Regions from separate parts of the Neptuniibacter halophilus genome, predicted to be linked through region 1. Evidence: predicted binding sites of a transcription regulator. Region 1 holds the regulator's gene; each other region holds the start of a gene.
The links. Region 1 encodes FNR, which switches genes on or off when oxygen is low (the NO sensors DNR and NnrR bind a similar motif). Its sites were predicted from a motif close to TTGATNTANATCAA; they were not measured.

Region 1 (4,404 bases):
GCCACGGTCGCAATGGGCAACCCCGGCGGTAAACAAAACCCGTGGCTGCTGCTCGGTTACAACAGCGGCCGGATATTCAGTTATGCCATCGCCGGCGCGCTGCTTGGCAGCCTGAGCTGGCTGATAGAAAACCCGGTGATTCAGCTCGCCCTGCGTACCTTTGCCGGGCTGATGCTGGTGCTGATGGGGCTTTATATTGCCCAGTGGTGGCAGCTACTGACCCGACTGGAGCAGGCCGGCGGCATTCTCTGGAAACAGATCAGCCCACTGGCCAGCCGGCTACTGCCGGTACGTAACCTGAAACAGGCTTTACTACTCGGCATGCTCTGGGGCTGGCTTCCCTGTGGACTGGTTTACAGCACCCTGATCTGGGCATCTGCGGCTTCGGACTGGAGCAAGAGCGCCGCCCTGATGGCTGCATTTGGCCTCGGCACCCTGCCGGCGATGCTGCTTACCGGGATGCTGGCCGCGCAGATGAAGCAACTGCTGCAAAAGCGCATGACAAAACATATTTCAGGCAGCCTGATTATCCTCATGGGGTTATACACCATCCCATGGCAGGGGCTGGCAGCCTGACTAACCCGCTACTGCGGGATCGCACATATGAGGAATACTAAGTGGAAAATACACTGATTAAATGGGATCTGGACCTGATCAAACGTTACGACCTGTCAGGCCCGCGTTATACCTCATACCCGACCGCAGTACAGTTCGACCCTCAACTGTCCCCGGCAGATCTGGTGGAAACCGGACAGACCAGCGCCGATCTGACTGCACCGCTTTCACTTTACGTGCACATCCCGTTCTGCGAACACGTTTGCTATTACTGCGCCTGCAACAAAGTTATCACCCGCAACCGGAAAAAAGCCCAGCCTTATCTGGATACCGTTTATCGTGAGATGGAAAAACTGGCGGGCTGGTACAGTCACAACCGCCCGGTTACCCAGTTGCACTGGGGTGGCGGCACGCCGACCTTTATCAGCCACGAACAGATGATCGAGCTGATGGGGCAGATGCGTAAACACTTTAACCTGCTGGATGATGACAGCGGCGACTACTCCATCGAGATCGACCCGCGTGAAGCCTCACTGGAAACCATTCAGGTGCTGCGCGATATCGGATTTAACCGGATCAGTCTGGGCCTGCAGGATATTGACCCTAAAGTGCAGGAAGCCGTTAACCGCGTACAATCGGTTGAACAGACCGCTGCGATTCTTGAAGAAGCCCGCCGTCTGGGCTTCCGCTCGCTGAACCTGGACCTGATCTACGGCCTGCCTTATCAGACCCTCGAAGGCTTTAACGCCACGCTGGATAAGGTCATCGAGATGAATCCTGATCGACTCTCGGTATTTAACTACGCCCATCTGCCGGACCGTTTCCGCCCACAGCGTCACATTCAGGAAGATACCCTGCCTAGCCCGGAAACCAAGCTGGCTATCCTTGAATCCACCATCAATAAACTGCTGCAGGCGGGCTACGTTTACATCGGCATGGATCATTTTGCCAAGCCTGACGATGAGCTGGCCGTTGCACAGCGCACCGGCAACCTGCACCGGAACTTTCAGGGTTACACCACCCATGCAGAGTGTGATCTTGTGGCGATGGGTGTTTCAGCCATCAGCCAGATCGGCTCGGTCTACTATCAGAACGAGCATGAGATGAGCGCTTACAGTGCAGCGGTTGAAACCAATCAACACGCTATCAAGCGCGGTGTAAAACTGACCCGGGACGATATTATCCGGCGTCATGTGATCACCCAGTTAATCTGTCATTTCGAGCTGGACAAAGCCCCTGTCGAATCCCTGTTTGGTATCGACTTCGACAGCTACTTTGCTGATGCCCGACAGGAACTGGCAGCATTTGCTGAAGATGGTCTGGTAAAAATGGACGAAAACAGCATTCAGGTCTCCCCTTCGGGACGCCTGCTGATCCGTCGGATCTGCATGGCATTTGACGCCTATATACCGAAAGACCAGAGTTCGCAGCGCTTCTCGCGGATTATTTAACTTTTAGAATGCGGTGAAATATTACATAATCCTTAAGCAGCCGTTTTATCGAACCATTACAGGATTAAATCATGGGTGACAACAAGGCAACCGAAGGAAAGTTGCGAAGTCTGCAACAGGTCAGCTGTAATACATGTAGCTTAAGTTCACTGTGTCTTCCGGTGTCACTGGATATGACAGAGATGGAACGGCTGGATGATATTATTGAAAAAAGCCGCCCACTGAAGAAAGGCGAACACCTGTTCCATCAGGGTGGCGTCTTCGATAGTGTCTATGCCATCCGTGCCGGCACGGTGAAAACCTACACCATCACCAACGAAGGCGAAGAGCAGATCACCGGTTTTTATTTCCCCGGCGAGCTGGTCGGCATGAGTGGTTTCGATAACAACGAATACCCGGTTTCCGCCAAGATTCTGGAAACCACCACGGTCTGCGAAATTCCGTTTGAACGCCTCGATGAGCTGTCTGGTCAGTTACCTGAACTTCGCCGCCAGTTGCTGCGCACCATGAGTAAAGAGATTCGTGAAGAGCAGCAGATGATGCTGCTGCTATCGAAGAAAAACGCGGAGGAGCGGGTTGCAACGTTCCTGATTAAGCTGTCACAGCGCTTCAAACTGCGTGGCTATTCTGAGACCAGTTTCCGTCTTTCTATGTCCCGTAACGAGATCGGCAATTATCTTGGGCTGGCGGTAGAAACTGTCAGCCGTATCTTCACCCGTTTTCAGAAATCCAACCTGCTGCAGGTTGAGGGTAAAGAGGTTCACATCGAGGATCTGGAAAAACTGTACATTCTCTCCGGAGAAAACCCGCTCAGCGATACCAGCGAACCTGCAATCACGGCTGCCTGTGGAAAAAGCAACTGTTCCTGAGACAGGTCGATAAATAAAAAGGCACCGCTAATCAGATTAGCCGGTGCCTGCCAGTTTCACGATTAAGTAGCCATCTCAATGTGTAACCCAACCGCTACATTAAATCGTCTTCCCCCTTTTAAATCATTGAGCCAAGTCAAGGCGTACCATCGAGGAGTTTTTCATGTCTTATGACGAGTGTTATGTGAAGTCAGTTATCCGCACGATTTCTGACTGGCCGGAACCGGGCGTTCAATTCCGAGATATCACACCGCTGTTCAAGGACCCGAAAGCACTGCGCATGATCTCTGACGCCTTTATTCAGCGTTATATCGATACCGAGATTACACATATTGCCAGTATCGACGCACGCGGCTTCCTGATCAGTTCCATCATGGCCTACCACCTGAATATCCCACTGGTTCTGGTACGTAAAAAAGGCAAACTTCCGGGCAAAACTATCCATCAGGAATACAAGCTGGAATACGGCACTGCGGCCGTTGAAATGCAGATAGATTCCGTGGGTCCGGGTGACCGCGTACTGGTATTTGATGACCTGATCGCCACCGGCGGAACCATCCTCGCTGCCTGCGGCCTGATCAAAGAGCTGGGCGCGGAAGTATACGAAGCAGCCGCGCTGATCGACCTGCCAGACTTGCAGGGCTCCAGCAAAATTCAGGATTCCGGTATTCCCGTACACACCCTGCTGGCCTACGAAGGCCTCTGATCCTGTTTGCGATGCCGGCATCACCCCGGCATCGCAATATCCCCGCCCGCCCCATTCCGGCTTTTTTTGCACCACCTCTTCCATAGCCGTAAATTCTTGCTACCATGCACTGCCTTTTTGCCTAACCGGAGCGCTTATGTGGTTTAAGAATGTCATCTTCTATCGTCTCAATGAATCCTTTGACTACAGCCAGGAACAGTTGCAGGAGAAACTGAAAGAGCAGGCTTTTACCCCCTGTCGCAGTCAGGAGCTGAGCCGCTATGGTTGGGTATCGCCCTGCAGTCAGTTAGATGACGTGCTGGCCCACGAGGTCCATGGCATGGTGATGCTGGCGGCGCGTAAAGAGGAGAAGATCCTTCCCGGTACCGTTATCAAAGAGATGCTGTCGGAAAAGGTCGGCCTGATCGAGCAGGAACAGGCCCGTAAAGTATACAAAAAAGAGCGCGACCAACTGAAAGATGAGATCGTCCTCGACCTGTTGCCACGGGCATTCAGTAAATTCCAGCAGACCTGTGCGCTGATCGCGCCACAACAGGGCTGGATTGCGGTGGACGCCAGCAGTCATAAACGCGCAGAAGAACTGCTCAGCCATCTGCGTGGCACACTGGGCAGCCTGCCCATCGCCCTGCCCGACGTAAACCAGTCACCCTCTGCGGTCATGTCACACTGGCTGGAGAAACATGAAACCCTGCCGGAAGGGATCGATGTACTGGATGAGTGCGAGCTGCGTGACGATGTACTGGAAGGCGGTGTTATCCGGATTAAAGGGCAGCAGTTGGAAGACGAAGAGTTCATCGCCCATCTCGAGGCTGGCAAGCGGGTC
Region 2 (4,404 bases), 500 kb from region 1:
AAGCTCCTGAGTCCGCTCCCGTACCCGGTCTTCAAGATAATTATTGGCTTCGTTCAGCTCCCGGTTCAGCCGCTGCTGCTCTTTATACAGTTGCCGGGTACGCAGATGCGCACCTATTCGGGCGCGTAACTCTTCGTGGCGGAAGGGCTTGGTCAGGTAATCGCTGGCGCCATCTGCCAGCAGCTCACAGAGCAGCTCCTCCTGATCATACTGAGTCACCACAATGAGTGGGATCTGATCATACTCGGAGCAGGAGCGCACCAGATGATTGAGCTCGGTGCCGGTCATCTCCGGCATTTCAATGTCGGTCAGGATCAGGTCAATATCGTCCTGCGCCTGCAACCGCTCCCAGGCTTCACGACCGTTACTGCAAAGCACCGGTGTACAGCCCAGTTGTTCCAGCATTTGCCCGTAAAGTGCCAGCAGGGCCACACTGTCTTCAGCCACCAGCACAGTAAAGCGCTGGCCGGAAAGATGCTGATTAAACTGCAGAGTCTCCCGGCGCCGGATCACGTTATGAACCCGCTGCAACAGAAATTCCTGAGTACAGTTTTTCAGAATAAAGTCAGTCACACCGGCCTGAAAACAGGTTCGTTTCAGGTCCATAGAACGGGTCGATGAAACCACGATAATAGGCACCAGCAGAAATTCAGGCTGGGTTTTGATCTTACCCGCCAGCGCAACACACTCCGTATCCGGCAGCTCTGCGCCCATCAGAATAAGGTCAGGGATTTCATAGTTGATCGCTTTGTAACAACTCTCCCCGGTCTGGTGTAATTTCACCCGGTAACCGGCTGATTCCAGTACCGCTTTGTACAATGTCCGTATCGTTGAACTGCCGTCAACCACAAAAATGGTCTGTTGCATTCTAACCACTCCCAGATCGCTACAACATTAAGCGTCAGAACAGATAATAAATATCCATCCTCAGAATACGTGTATCAGAGTAAATCTAGCATCTCAGTGGCACTTCAGCTACTTGAATATTTTGCACTCCGTTTAGAACATTCGTTTGAATATAGATATGAATCAAGCAGTTAAGCTGCCCTGAAAAATAATAGTTAGAAAAAATGCTGCAGTGCGTCATAATCAGGTAACAGACAAGGGCTACCCTGCTCCAATTGCACTAATGCCGGAGGGGTAGCAAGATGTTACTTTTCGACAAGGATCCCGAGGTTTCCATGCTGATTCAAGAGAAGCCACCACTGCATGACCAGTTAGAATTCTTTATCGAACAGGCTGAAAAAGCCCGCGCGATCCGCACCGCCGTTGCTCATCCGGTAGACAGCAACAGCCTGATTGGTGCGGTTGAAGCGGCTGAGCACGACCTGATCGTGCCTATCCTGGTAGGCCCGGAGAACAAGATCCGCGCCGTTGCTGAAGAGCAGAACCTGGATATCAGCCAGTTCGAGATGATCAACACAGAGCACAGCCATGCCGCCGCAGAACTGGCCTGTGAGGTGATCAAGCGCGGTGATGCCGAAGCGCTGATGAAGGGCCATCTGGGCACCTCCGAGCTGCTCCGTGCGGTGGTACACAAAACCAAAGGTATCCGTACCGAACGCCGCCTCAGCCATGTGTTTGTGTTTGATGTTCCTAATTACCACAAGCCTCTGGTCATTACCGATGCGGCGATCAATATCGTGCCGGATCTGTACTGCAAGAAAGATATCACCCAGAACGCCATCGACTTCTGCCGCGCACTTGGGGTGGAAACGCCTAAGGTCGCTATTCTGTCGGCTGTGGAAAAGGTAAAACCGAATATCCAGAGCACCATCGATGCGGCTGCACTCTGCAAAATGGCAGACCGGGAACAGATCATCGGCGGCATCATCGATGGCCCGTTAGCGTTTGATAATGCGATCTCACAACAGGCCGCAATTGATAAGCACATTGTTTCTGAAGTATCGGGTGATGCCGATATTCTGCTGGCACCGGATCTGGAAGCCGCCAACATGATTGCGAAGCAGTTGATCTATCTGGCCGATGCGAAATCAGCCGGGATTGCACTGGGTGCAAAAGTGCCGATTATCCTCACCAGCCGGGCGGAGAAAACGCTGGGACGCCTCGCCTCCTGCGCACTGGCTTCCCATATGGTGCATCACAGTCAGGCGAAATAGATCATGCAGACGATTCTGACGGTCAATGGTGGCTCCTCCAGCCTGAAATGCGCCCTGTTTGAGACTACAGCAGGTAAACCCAACCTGCTGTTTAACTTTAAACTGGGCAATATTCTGAACGACAGCGCCCGCTTCAGAGTTAAAGATGCCGCCGGCAACACCCGGCTGGAATCGAGCCCTGATTTCTCGGCGGTTCCTGCCGAACAACGACATCAGGCCTGCCTGAAGCTGATTCTGCAATGGCTGCAAAGCGAAGTGACAGGCAGTGAGCTGTGTGCCATCGGACATCGTGTGGTACACGGCGGCGGCCGCTTCAGTGCACCCATGCAGATCGATGACACGCTGCTCAGCAGTCTGGAAAGCTTTATTCCGCTGGCGCCACTGCATCAGCCCTATAACCTGCGTCTGATTCAGGCCTGCCGCAATCTGGCCCCGGACCTGCCTCAGATCGCCTGCTTCGATACGATGTTCCACGCTCACCAGTCTGATCTGGAGCGTAACTACGCCCTGCCCCGCCGCTTTACCGAAGAGGGTGTCCACCGCTACGGCTTCCACGGCCTCTCCTACGAGTATATTCAGCGTCAGTTGGAGCAACTGGGAAGCGGCCGTTTGAATACGGTGGTCTGCCATCTCGGTGCCGGTGCCAGCATGTGCGCGATCCGCGAAGGCCAGTCTATCGCCTCCTCAATGGGCTTTACCGCAGTCGACGGTCTGCCGATGGGCAGCCGCTGCGGCAATATCGACCCGGGAGTACTGCTCTACCTGCAACGCCATCATCAGATGAGTGCCGATGATCTCGAAGCGCTGATCTATAAGCAGAGCGGCTGGCTCGGCGTTTCCGGGATCAGCTCAGATATGCTGGAGCTGCATCAGGCCGATCAGCCCGAAGCGGAAGAAGCGATTGAGATGTTCTGCTACCGCGCCGCCCTGGAAATCGGTCGCCTTACAGCAGCTCTGCAGGGGCTGGAACAGATCGTTTTCACCGGGGGTGTAGGCGAGAATGATGCCGATGTGCGCAACCGGATTCTGCAGCGTTGTCGCTGGCTGGGTGCCGATTTTGACGATCACGCCAACCGCGCGGGTGAAGCCCTGATCAGCACCGACGCATCAAAGGTACTGCTAAGAATTATCCCGACCAACGAAGAGGCGATGATCGCCAGTCATGTACTGGAACTGACCGCCTGAACGAAAAAGGCCAGACAATCGTCTGGCCTTTTCCTTAAAGACTCCGCTCTATTTCGCTTTGCGCAGCGGCTTTTTCTTCGCCGTTGACGGCTTTTTCTTTTTCTTACTGCCGGCAGCCTTACCTGAAGCCTTCAGCTTCTTCGGCCCTTTGTAGTGACCCACCAGCTCATCAATCAGTTTGCGGCGGAAACGGGTCTTCAGATAGCGCTCAATCGACGACATCAGATTCCACTCCGCCGGATCAATCAGCGAGATCGCCTGACCTGTCTGGCCACCGCGGCCGGTACGACCAATACGGTGCAGATAGAGATCCCCCTTACGTGGCATCTCCATATTAATCACCAGATCCACCCCTTCAACATCCAGCCCGCGGGAGGCCAGATCAGTGGTCACCAGTACCGTGGTTGTGCCTTTGCGGAAACCTTCAATCGTGGCGAAACGACCTTTCTGCTGTACCTCACCGTGCAACAGTGCCGCTTTAAATTTGTGATAACGCAGGAAACCATCCAGACGCCGGGCCTGTGTCTTGCTGTTACAGAACACAATCGCTTTGTCATAACTTTCATTATGCAGCAGCCAGCAAAGCTGCTTATCTTTATGGCCCTGATCATCAGACAACAGAATGCTCTGCCTGATATTTTCATCGGCTTCCCGCTGCTGACCAATCCGAACCCACTGTGCGTCCTGTAGCAGGCTTTGCGCAAGCTTTCGCACCGGCGTTGGCAGGGTCGCGGAAATTAACAGGGTCTGTCGCTCTTGCGGACACAGTGTGACAATCTGATCGAGACTCTCACGGAACCCCGTTTCCAGCATCCGGTCGGCTTCATCCAGCACCAGATACTCAAGCTGATCCAGTTTCAGTGACTGGTTTTCCAGATGTGGCAGCAGACGGCCCGGTGTTGCCACCACCAGATCAGCCTCAGCCAGACGCTTCTCCTGCTGCTTGAAGTCCTCACCCCCTACCAGCGCAAACGCTTTCAGTTCCAGACCTTCCGCCAGTTGATCAAACTGCTGCACCACCTGCTCTGCCAGCTCGCGTACCGGCACCAGCAATAAAACCCGTGGTGCCCGGGCTGCCGATTTAGCGCCGGCCAGTTCC
Region 3 (4,404 bases), 1.6 Mb from region 1:
GCACGAACTGAAGGGCTTTGGGCTGGGTTTGAAAGTATTCGATGCCTACCGTCCGCAGCGGGCGGTGGATCATTTCATCGCCTGGTGCGCGGAAACGGGAGATACCCCGACCCGGAAGCGTTTCTTTCCTGCTCTGGAGCGCCCGGACCTGTTTGCGCGGGGCTATCTTATTCGGCATTCCAGTCATACCCGGGGCAGTACGGTTGACCTGACGCTGGTCGATCTGGCGAACGCTGAAGAGCTGGCTATGGGCACTGAATTTGATTTCTTTGGCGAAGCTTCCTGGTTCGACAGTCAGGCCGTCTCCCCACAGGCACGGGCCAATCGGATGCTGTTGCAGTCGGTTATGCAGTTGCATGGTTTTGTGCCTTTCCAGCAGGAGTGGTGGCATTTTACCCTTCAGGATGAACCCTGCCCGGATCAATATTTTGATTTTGTAATTGCCTGACAGGCCTCAATTACTTGAATTCTATGACCTTATCGCCTTATATGTGGTGCCGGGCTGAGGATAATCAGGTTGAAACTTTTGCCAATTAGGCTAAAAATTATTTAACCTCAACATTGATGCCCCGCATTCCCGGTTAAGCGCTGATGCGCTTATGAGACACAGGTAACAGGCCCTTTTGGTGCTCTAAGGTTCATTGCTGCATGGGGGGTTCTGTGCAGCAGTGAGGGATTCAGGATGACAGAATATAAAGTACTGTTCACAGGCTCAGTTTGCTCAGGGAAAACCACCGCGATCCGCTCGTTAAGCGATATCGAAACCGTGGATACTGACGCGAATGTCAGCGACTCAGCGATCCGGCGAAAGCAAAAAACCACCATCGCCATGGATTATGGCGTACTCGATCTTTCCGATAGTGCCCGCCTGCACCTGTATGGAACGCCCGGACAGGAGCGCTTCAAATTCATGTGGCAGTTGATGATGAGCGATCTGGTACATGATGCCGAGGGATTGGTGCTGCTGGTGGATAACACCCGAAACGATCCGTTCAAGGATATCCGTTTCTACGTGGAAGAGTTTCGTGACTTCATTGTGCGGCGCCGGCTGATTATCGCCGTCACCCATGCTGATGAACAGGCGAACCCCGATTACGATTATTATATGAATGAGCTCAAAACCATGGGCTTGTTTACCACGGTGATCTTTATTGATGCCCGAGATCCTTCCTCAGTGCTGAAAGTGGTGAAGGAACTGGTCGGCGCACGCGAGAAAAATATCAACTGGCCTGAGCTGAAACAGCGTCTGGAAGTGAACAGCACAATGCCGGGCGCTGAAGCCGAGGCCGAAGGGGCAGCCAAAGCCCAGAGCGAGGAGATCTCTCTGCTGGATGCGGCACTGAATACCCGGGGTATCAATGGCGCTATGCATCTGGGAGAAGATCGTCAGGTGATCAGCTCTAATGTTCAGCATAAAGAGAGCCGTGACCTGCTGAAGTCGATGGTTAATCTGGTGGCTGCGCTGGAGAAAAAAGCCGGTTTCCTCGGGCACATTGATGATCTGGTGCTCTGTGGGCCGCAGCAGGAGACGTTGTCTGTATTCGTTGAAAAAGAGCAGGCGTTAGGTTTGGTATCTGACAAAGATCTGAGTATCAAAGTGGTCAAAGAGCAGGCCTCAGACCTTCTGCAATGGAGCCGCAAATGATTGAACTGTTGGCTGAAGTAGACAAACCGGGCACGATTGAGTGCAGTTGTATTCTGAAAGGGAAAGAGGTTGCTGCGACTTCCTTTCCGGCCGAACTGCGTAACCATGAAATTATTGCCAAGCAGGCGTTCAGTTATGTTTTTCTCAATGTGGCCAAGCTGAAAGCGAAGCATAATGAAGCTCATCTGGAGATTGGTGAAAAACGCCTCAGCGGCTTTGTGCTGAAACCGGGCGTCGTATTGATCTGCCTCTCAGCAAAAGATGCCAATGTCATGCTGGTACGTGGCCATGTGCATGAACTGTTAAAAGAGTTTCGGAAACAGGAAGTCGACCAGATGCTGGCCTGATGGGCTACGTTTAATGCACAGCCGGGTATATCCCGGCTTTTTTGATTTATATCAGATCTTGCTAATTTTTATCGGGCTGGACTTGAAGCCGCCGATAGTTACCCCCATACCTCTGTTATATCGCGAAATCAGCGAATCCCGCCGACCGCCTTCAGGGCAATTTAAGGGCGGGTAAGTGAGCGCAATCTGTGGAGGTCATATGCGTCCGGATAAATTTACATCCAAACTACAGGAAGCCCTGGCAGAGGCTCAGTCTCTGGCTGTTGGCATGGATCACAACTACATCGAGCCGGTTCATCTGCTCAGTGCGTTACTGGAACAGAAACAGAGCAGTTGCGCTCAGTTGCTGATGCAGGCAGGCGCCAATATCAGCGGCCTGAAAAGCCAACTGGCTCAGGCATTACAAAAACTGCCTCAGGTTTCAGATCCTGACGGTGAGATCCGACTCTCTCAGGATGTGGCGCGGATCTTTAATAAAGCCGACAAAATTGCACAGCAACGGGGCGATCAGTACATTGCCAGTGAGCTGATGTTACTGGCGCTGCTCGATGACAAATCTGAAGCGGGCAAGCTGCTGCGCGATGCAGGCGTAACAGCGCAACGTCTGGAAGCTGTTATCAATCAGGCGCGCGGAGGTGAGGCGGTGAATGACCCTAATGCGGAAGAGAACCGGCAGGCACTGGATAAGTACTGTATCAACCTGACTGAAAGAGCTGAGGCGGGCAAGCTGGATCCGGTCATCGGTCGTGATGATGAGATTCGCCGCACCATTCAGGTACTGCAGCGCCGTACCAAAAATAACCCGGTGCTGATCGGTGAGCCGGGCGTGGGTAAAACCGCAATCGTTGAAGGTCTGGCGCAACGTATCGTGAATGGCGAGGTGCCCGAAGGCCTGAAGCGCAAGCAGGTACTGTCACTGGATATGGGTGCATTAATTGCCGGTGCCAAGTTTCGTGGTGAATTTGAGGAGCGTCTGAAAGCGGTTCTGAATGAACTCTCCAAGCAGGAGGGGCAGATTATTCTCTTTATCGACGAGCTGCACACCATGGTGGGCGCGGGTAAAGGTGAAGGCTCCATGGATGCGGGGAATATGCTCAAGCCGGCTCTGGCCCGGGGTGAGCTGCACTGTGTTGGCGCTACCACGCTGGATGAATATCGTCAGTATGTGGAAAAAGATGCCGCGCTGGAACGTCGCTTCCAGAAAGTGCTGGTGGATGAGCCGGATGAGGAATCCACAATTGCTATTCTGCGTGGTCTGAAAGAGCGCTATGAGGTGCATCATGGTGTCGATATCACCGATTCGGCGATCATCGCTGCCGCTAAACTCTCACAACGCTACATCACTGACCGGCAATTACCGGATAAGGCGATCGACCTGATCGACGAAGCTGCTTCCCGTATTCGTATGGAAATGGATTCCAAGCCTGAGGATATGGATCGGCTGGAACGCCGTCTGATTCAGCTCAAGATGGAGCGGGAAGCGCTGAAAAAAGAGAAAGACGCCGCGGCTAAACAGCGCCTGCAGGAGCTGGAAGAGACCATTGGTCGGGTAGAGAAAGAGTTTGCGGATCTGGAAGAGGTCTGGAAGGCAGAAAAAGTTGCCCTTCAGGGATCACAGAAGATCAAAGAGGAACTGGATCAGGCGCGTATTGAACTAGAGCAGTTTACCCGTGCCGGTGATCTGCAGAAGATGTCGGAGCTGCAGTACGGCCGTATTCCTGAACTGGAAAAACAACTGGCTTCGGCCGCTGAAGCCGAAGAGTCAGGCCAGCAGGAAACCAAACTGCTGCGTAACAAAGTCTCCGAAGAGGAGGTGGCCGAAGTGGTGTCCCGCTGGACCGGTATTCCGGTCAGCAAAATGCTCGAAGGTGAGCGGGAGAAACTACTGCGGATGGAAGCGGCGCTGCATGATCGGGTGGTCGGTCAGGATGAAGCGGTGGTTGCGGTATCCAACGCAGTCCGTCGTTCCCGTGCCGGCCTGGCAGATCCTAACCGGCCGAATGGCTCATTCCTGTTTCTGGGGCCAACCGGTGTCGGTAAAACTGAGTTGTGTAAAGCGCTGGCCAGCTTCCTGTTCGATACAGAAGAGGCGATGGTGCGGATCGACATGTCAGAGTTTATGGAGAAACACTCCGTGGCTCGTCTGATCGGTGCGCCTCCGGGGTATGTGGGATATGAAGAGGGTGGCTATCTGACCGAGGCGGTCAGACGTAAACCCTATTCAGTACTGCTCCTCGATGAGGTCGAAAAGGCCCATCCGGATGTGTTCAACATCTTGCTGCAGGTTCTGGAAGATGGTCGCCTGACCGATGGTCAGGGTCGCACTGTGGATTTCCGCAATACCATCGTGGTGATGACTTCGAATCTGGGGTCTGATCTGATTCAGAACTTCAGCGACGATGATGATTACCA
Region 4 (4,404 bases), 1.9 Mb from region 1:
GTAAAGTGGAGATAACGGAGACCGCCACCAAGATAAACAGCAGCGAGACAATCAGGGTTTCACTCCACTTTATCTCGGTCAACGCAGCGCCCGCCTGATCCGCTATCGAGCGGTTATAATCCCTTGCCTGCTCACTGATCTGTACCTGCCCTTTGGTAAAATCACTCAGGCTACTGATCTGCTCTGCCTGAGCAGCGATCTGGTTACTGAACTCGACCATCTGTTTGGTGGAATCGCCCAGGCTGATTAAGGCCTCCCTGCGCAGCCTTTCATCGATATCAGCAACCTCATCGCTGATCTCCTCAAACAACTCAAGCGAGTATTCATCCTCTACATCAGCAGAGAGTTCCTCGATTGTCTCATTCAACTCACGCAACGTCAGACTGATATCTTCTACTTTGCGACTCAGCAATTGAGTGCGCTGATTAGCCCGACTGATACCATCCACAATCGCCAGACTTTCAACATTCAGTGATTCGAGCTGCTGACTCCCCTGCGTTGCTCCCTCTGCGGTCTGCGCCGCAGCATCTGCGCTGGTTTGCGCGGATTGCACCACTAAGTGCAATTGCTGCGACAGGCTTTTAAAGGTAAAAACCGAGATCAGCCCGACCACCAGAATCAGCCCGGTCACAACAAAGCTACTCGTGTAGAGTTTTGTCTTAATACGCATAGAAACCTTTCCGGTCAGTTGATGAGCAAAGTCAGAAGAACTTACTTCGCCGCTTCCAGCTCATACATTTTTACGGCTTTATTCATCTCTGAGAGCAAAGGAAGATTGCTGGCAGCCACTTTTGAGATCATCGCGGCATCAACAGCCGTGGTTTTATAGTCCGCTGCGGTTTGCATAAGCGGCATAAAGTCAGTCCACAGCGCTTTCACCTGATCGAGCTGCTCAACAATAGACGGCTGTTTTGTTCCCGGCAGACCGAGATTCTCATCTCCGGCCACGAGCCCGGTGAGGGTTTTATCAAACAATGTATAAGTTTCCAGAAGATTGAGCTTATTCGTCTCCACCTCATGCTGAAGTGCAATCAGGAAGAACTCTTTACTCATTTTCTGAGTCAGCATCCGCTGCTTACCTGCCAGATTGATGGTCGCCGCTAACCCCGGCGCCGATTCCAGACCATTTTTCTGCGCATCTTTTTCATACAGACCTACCGCTTTGTTCATCTCCTTCAACAGGGGGAGGTTCTGACTGGCAATCAACTGCAACTGCTCTGCAGATACCGCTTTAGACGCCAGAACCGTCTGCACTACCGAGTAGAACTCAGCCCAGATGCCATCAACCTTATCCAGTTGTTTCAGGATACGCCGTTTCTCAGTGACCGGCAGACCCAGTGAACTGTCTCCATTGCGCAGACCTTTGAGGGTTTTATCGAAAAGCGTTGCGGTATTACTCAGGTTCTGCAGATTTTTATCCACGTCGACACCCAGCGCGACCAGCGCCACCTCCTTCGACATTTTCTGGCTGAGCATTCTCTGCTTACCTGACAGATTCAGCACAACACCATACTCGGCCGCCGTAGGCGCAGCCTTCAGTGGAGAGAATGCAAACAGGCAGAGAAACGGGATAAGGAACAGTTTGGCTTTAACTGTATTCAGAGCAGACATCATCTTTTCCTTGATCTGATAATTTAGGCAGTCCTGAAAGCGTAGTAACTGACAAGGAAATCAACAAGCTACAACATTCAGTAAACGAGGCCTGATCGCCCTTTCCTTGATATGGCTCAGCCGCCCGATCGGCTTTGTGAGTACAGATTACCCCTTTAGGTGTATTAACTTGCAGACAGGATTCTCCGACTATTCTTACTGCATTCACCACATCATCAGTAAAGATCGATTATGCGTCGAATCAGACACTTACTTCCAAGGCTCTACTGTTTTTCAATTGTCGCTAAACAGCGCAGTTTTACCCAAGCCGCTGAGGAGCTGAATATTTCCCAGTCGGGAGTCAGTTATCAGATTAAGAAACTCGAAGAACAACTCGGCTACGCCCTGATGATCCGGGAACCGCGCCGTCCAATTCAACTGACAGATAAAGGCCGTACACTGCTGCACCTTTGTGAGGAGATCTACGCCAATCTGGAAAATACGCTGGATGAGATGAGCGGTGACAGCCTCTCAGGAGAACTGTCGATCACCTCCGATGTTTGCTTCGGCTCACTGGTTCTGGCGCCGGCACTCGGCTTTATTGAACAACGCTACCCCAACCTATCGCTACGGATGCAGTTTCAGGATGAGTTTATCGAGCTGGGAAACAGAAATATTGATATCGCTATTCGCTCACTGACCAGCGACCCGGATCTGGATTACATTCCCCTGTGTAAAACACGGATGCATCTGGTCGCCAGCAAAGCTTACCTGAGTAACGCAGGGCCAATCAGGAAACTGGAAGACCTCTACCAGCATAAGATTCTTTGCAGCGGAGAGGATGACTTCGACTGGCACAACCTGATCACTCAGGTTCCGCATCTGGACTGGCACAAACTGAATAAACATTGCATGATCAACAACCTGCAGGCCCTGAGCCAGTCGATGTGCGCAGGCTCGGGGATCGCCTACCTTGCCGCTTATACGGTAGCATCCCAGCTGATGGAGGGCTCCATTGAGACCTTGCTGGAGAACCAGATCCCCGACATGGAGATCTCCTACTATCTCGCCTGCCGTACACACACGGCCAACAACCCGAAAACCCGTGCGTTCTGTGAACGAATCAAAGACTACATTCAGCAGTCGGAATTGAGTGCTTTTCTTCAGACCCCGGATGGATAAGGTGAACGCTCAGACAGCGATCTGTGCAGGCATACTTTTCCCGAATTCAGCCGGGACGGTTATCAGAGATACCAGTCATACTCGCGCGCGGAGATCTCGTTTTCAAACTCAAGAAGTTCACTCAGACGCTGAGCGGCAAACACCTCAACAAACTCATCACCTAAATAGGTTTTAAGCACCTCCGACTGACGACACAGCGCTATAGCACTGCGCAAATCCACAGGCAGCCCCTCTGCATTGAGGCAGATATCCTGAACCGGCTCGGGCGGTTCGGCAGCCGCATCAAGACCGTAGTGAATACCGGCCAGAACCACCGCCATCGCCAGATAGGGGTTCGCATCGGCCCCTGCCACCCGGTGCTCAACCCTGCGATTGCGTTCATCGGAGAGCGGAATGCGCACGGCAACAGAGCGGTTTTCATAACCCCAGTTGGGTGTAAGTGGCGTATTGTTACCGGGCTTCAGCCGCCGAAACGAATTGATATTAGGAGCAAAGAACAGCATCGAAGCCGGCATAAGCTGCAGTAATCCTGCAACCACCTGACGCAGCCTTTCATCCTGATTCGGGCTGAGAATATTCTCGCCCGAAGCACCGTACAGGCTGGCATGAAAATGGAATCCGTTACCCGCCTCCTGCAGATAAGGTTTAGCCATAAAGCTGGCCTGATAGCCATGCTTGAGCGCCACCCCTCTGACGATGCGCTGAAACAATACACACTGATCCGCAGCCGCCATTACATCTTCATTATGCTGCAGGTTGATCTCATACTGACCCGGCCCTAATTCCGCAGATACAGGGCCGGTTATCACTCCCTGCTGTTCACAACATTGGATAATTTCGCTCAGGCAATCGCCGTAATCGGCAATACGCTCTAATGACAGCACCGCTAAGCCATCAGCCCTGCCGGTCAGTTTTCCCTGAGGCGGCTCGATCTGCGCACTGCCATCCGCTTTTGGCCGGCAAAGATAAAACTCCAGCTCAAACGCCACCACCGGGAAACAGCCTGCCGCCTTTAAACTATCCACAACCCGTTGCAGAACTGCGCGGGGCTCCCAGAACAGCGGTTCGCCCTGTTCCGTTGTGAAAGTCGCCATCACCTGGGCCCGGGGTACCGATTCCCAGCTCACATAATTCAGGCTGCCCGGCACCAACTGAATGTTTGCGTCCGGATCACCGTCATCAAAACCGTACCCTTTCGCATCAACCGGATAGCCTTTCGTGCACATCAGATGCATGGCTGCGGGCATCTTCGCCTGCCCCTTTGCCAGCTTTTCCAGATCACGGATCGGATAGCGCTTACCGAACAGCTTGCCGACCAGATCCAGCGCAATCACATCCACTTCCCGAACATCCGGGTACTGGCTGATAAAACGTTCTATTTCGCTTTGCATATCCATCATCCTACTTCCGGGAAGCCCCCAATTTGTCACGCAACAGGTAATACCAGGAGCCCATTATCACTGCCGGAACCTTGAGCAGACGCCCACCGGGCATCGGCATCTGTTTAACATTTGCAAACACATCAAAGCGCTCGGCACTGCCCGCCACGGCCTCCGCCAGCAACCGTCCCATAATATGGGTGGTCGTCACCCCGGTACCGGAGTAACCGTGCGCATAAAACACACTGGACCC

Region 2: the regulator FNR is predicted to act here: its motif matches at 1,020-1,033, upstream of QUD59_RS11495 (bifunctional enoyl-CoA hydratase/phosphate acetyltransferase).
Region 3: the regulator FNR is predicted to act here: its motif matches at 2,034-2,047, upstream of clpB (ATP-dependent chaperone ClpB).
Region 4: the regulator FNR is predicted to act here: its motif matches at 1,718-1,731, upstream of QUD59_RS04450 (type IV pili methyl-accepting chemotaxis transducer N-terminal domain-containing protein).

Annotation. Positions count from the first base shown of each region.
Region 1 is NZ_AP027292.1:2,965,101-2,969,504, reverse strand. It holds gene QUD59_RS13845 (sulfite exporter TauE/SafE family protein) at 1-576, shown strand, start outside; gene hemN (oxygen-independent coproporphyrinogen III oxidase) at 618-2,006, shown strand; gene fnr (fumarate/nitrate reduction transcriptional regulator Fnr) at 2,078-2,875, shown strand; gene QUD59_RS13830 (adenine phosphoribosyltransferase) at 3,039-3,581, shown strand; gene rdgC (recombination-associated protein RdgC) at 3,718-4,404, shown strand, end outside.
Region 2 is NZ_AP027292.1:2,465,035-2,469,438, reverse strand. It holds gene QUD59_RS11500 (response regulator) at 1-867, opposite strand, end outside; gene QUD59_RS11495 (bifunctional enoyl-CoA hydratase/phosphate acetyltransferase) at 1,149-2,120, shown strand; gene QUD59_RS11490 (acetate/propionate family kinase) at 2,124-3,305, shown strand; gene QUD59_RS11485 (DEAD/DEAH box helicase) at 3,354-4,404, opposite strand, start outside.
Region 3 is NZ_AP027292.1:1,380,749-1,385,152, reverse strand. It holds gene QUD59_RS06345 (M15 family metallopeptidase) at 1-448, shown strand, start outside; gene QUD59_RS06340 (GTP-binding protein) at 683-1,645, shown strand; gene QUD59_RS06335 (hypothetical protein) at 1,642-1,992, shown strand; gene clpB (ATP-dependent chaperone ClpB) at 2,192-4,404, shown strand, end outside.
Region 4 is NZ_AP027292.1:950,610-955,013, forward strand. It holds gene QUD59_RS04445 (methyl-accepting chemotaxis protein) at 1-670, opposite strand, end outside; gene QUD59_RS04450 (type IV pili methyl-accepting chemotaxis transducer N-terminal domain-containing protein) at 712-1,611, opposite strand; gene QUD59_RS04455 (LysR family transcriptional regulator) at 1,843-2,772, shown strand; gene QUD59_RS04460 (glutamine synthetase family protein) at 2,835-4,172, opposite strand; gene QUD59_RS04465 (NAD(P)/FAD-dependent oxidoreductase) at 4,174-4,404, opposite strand, start outside.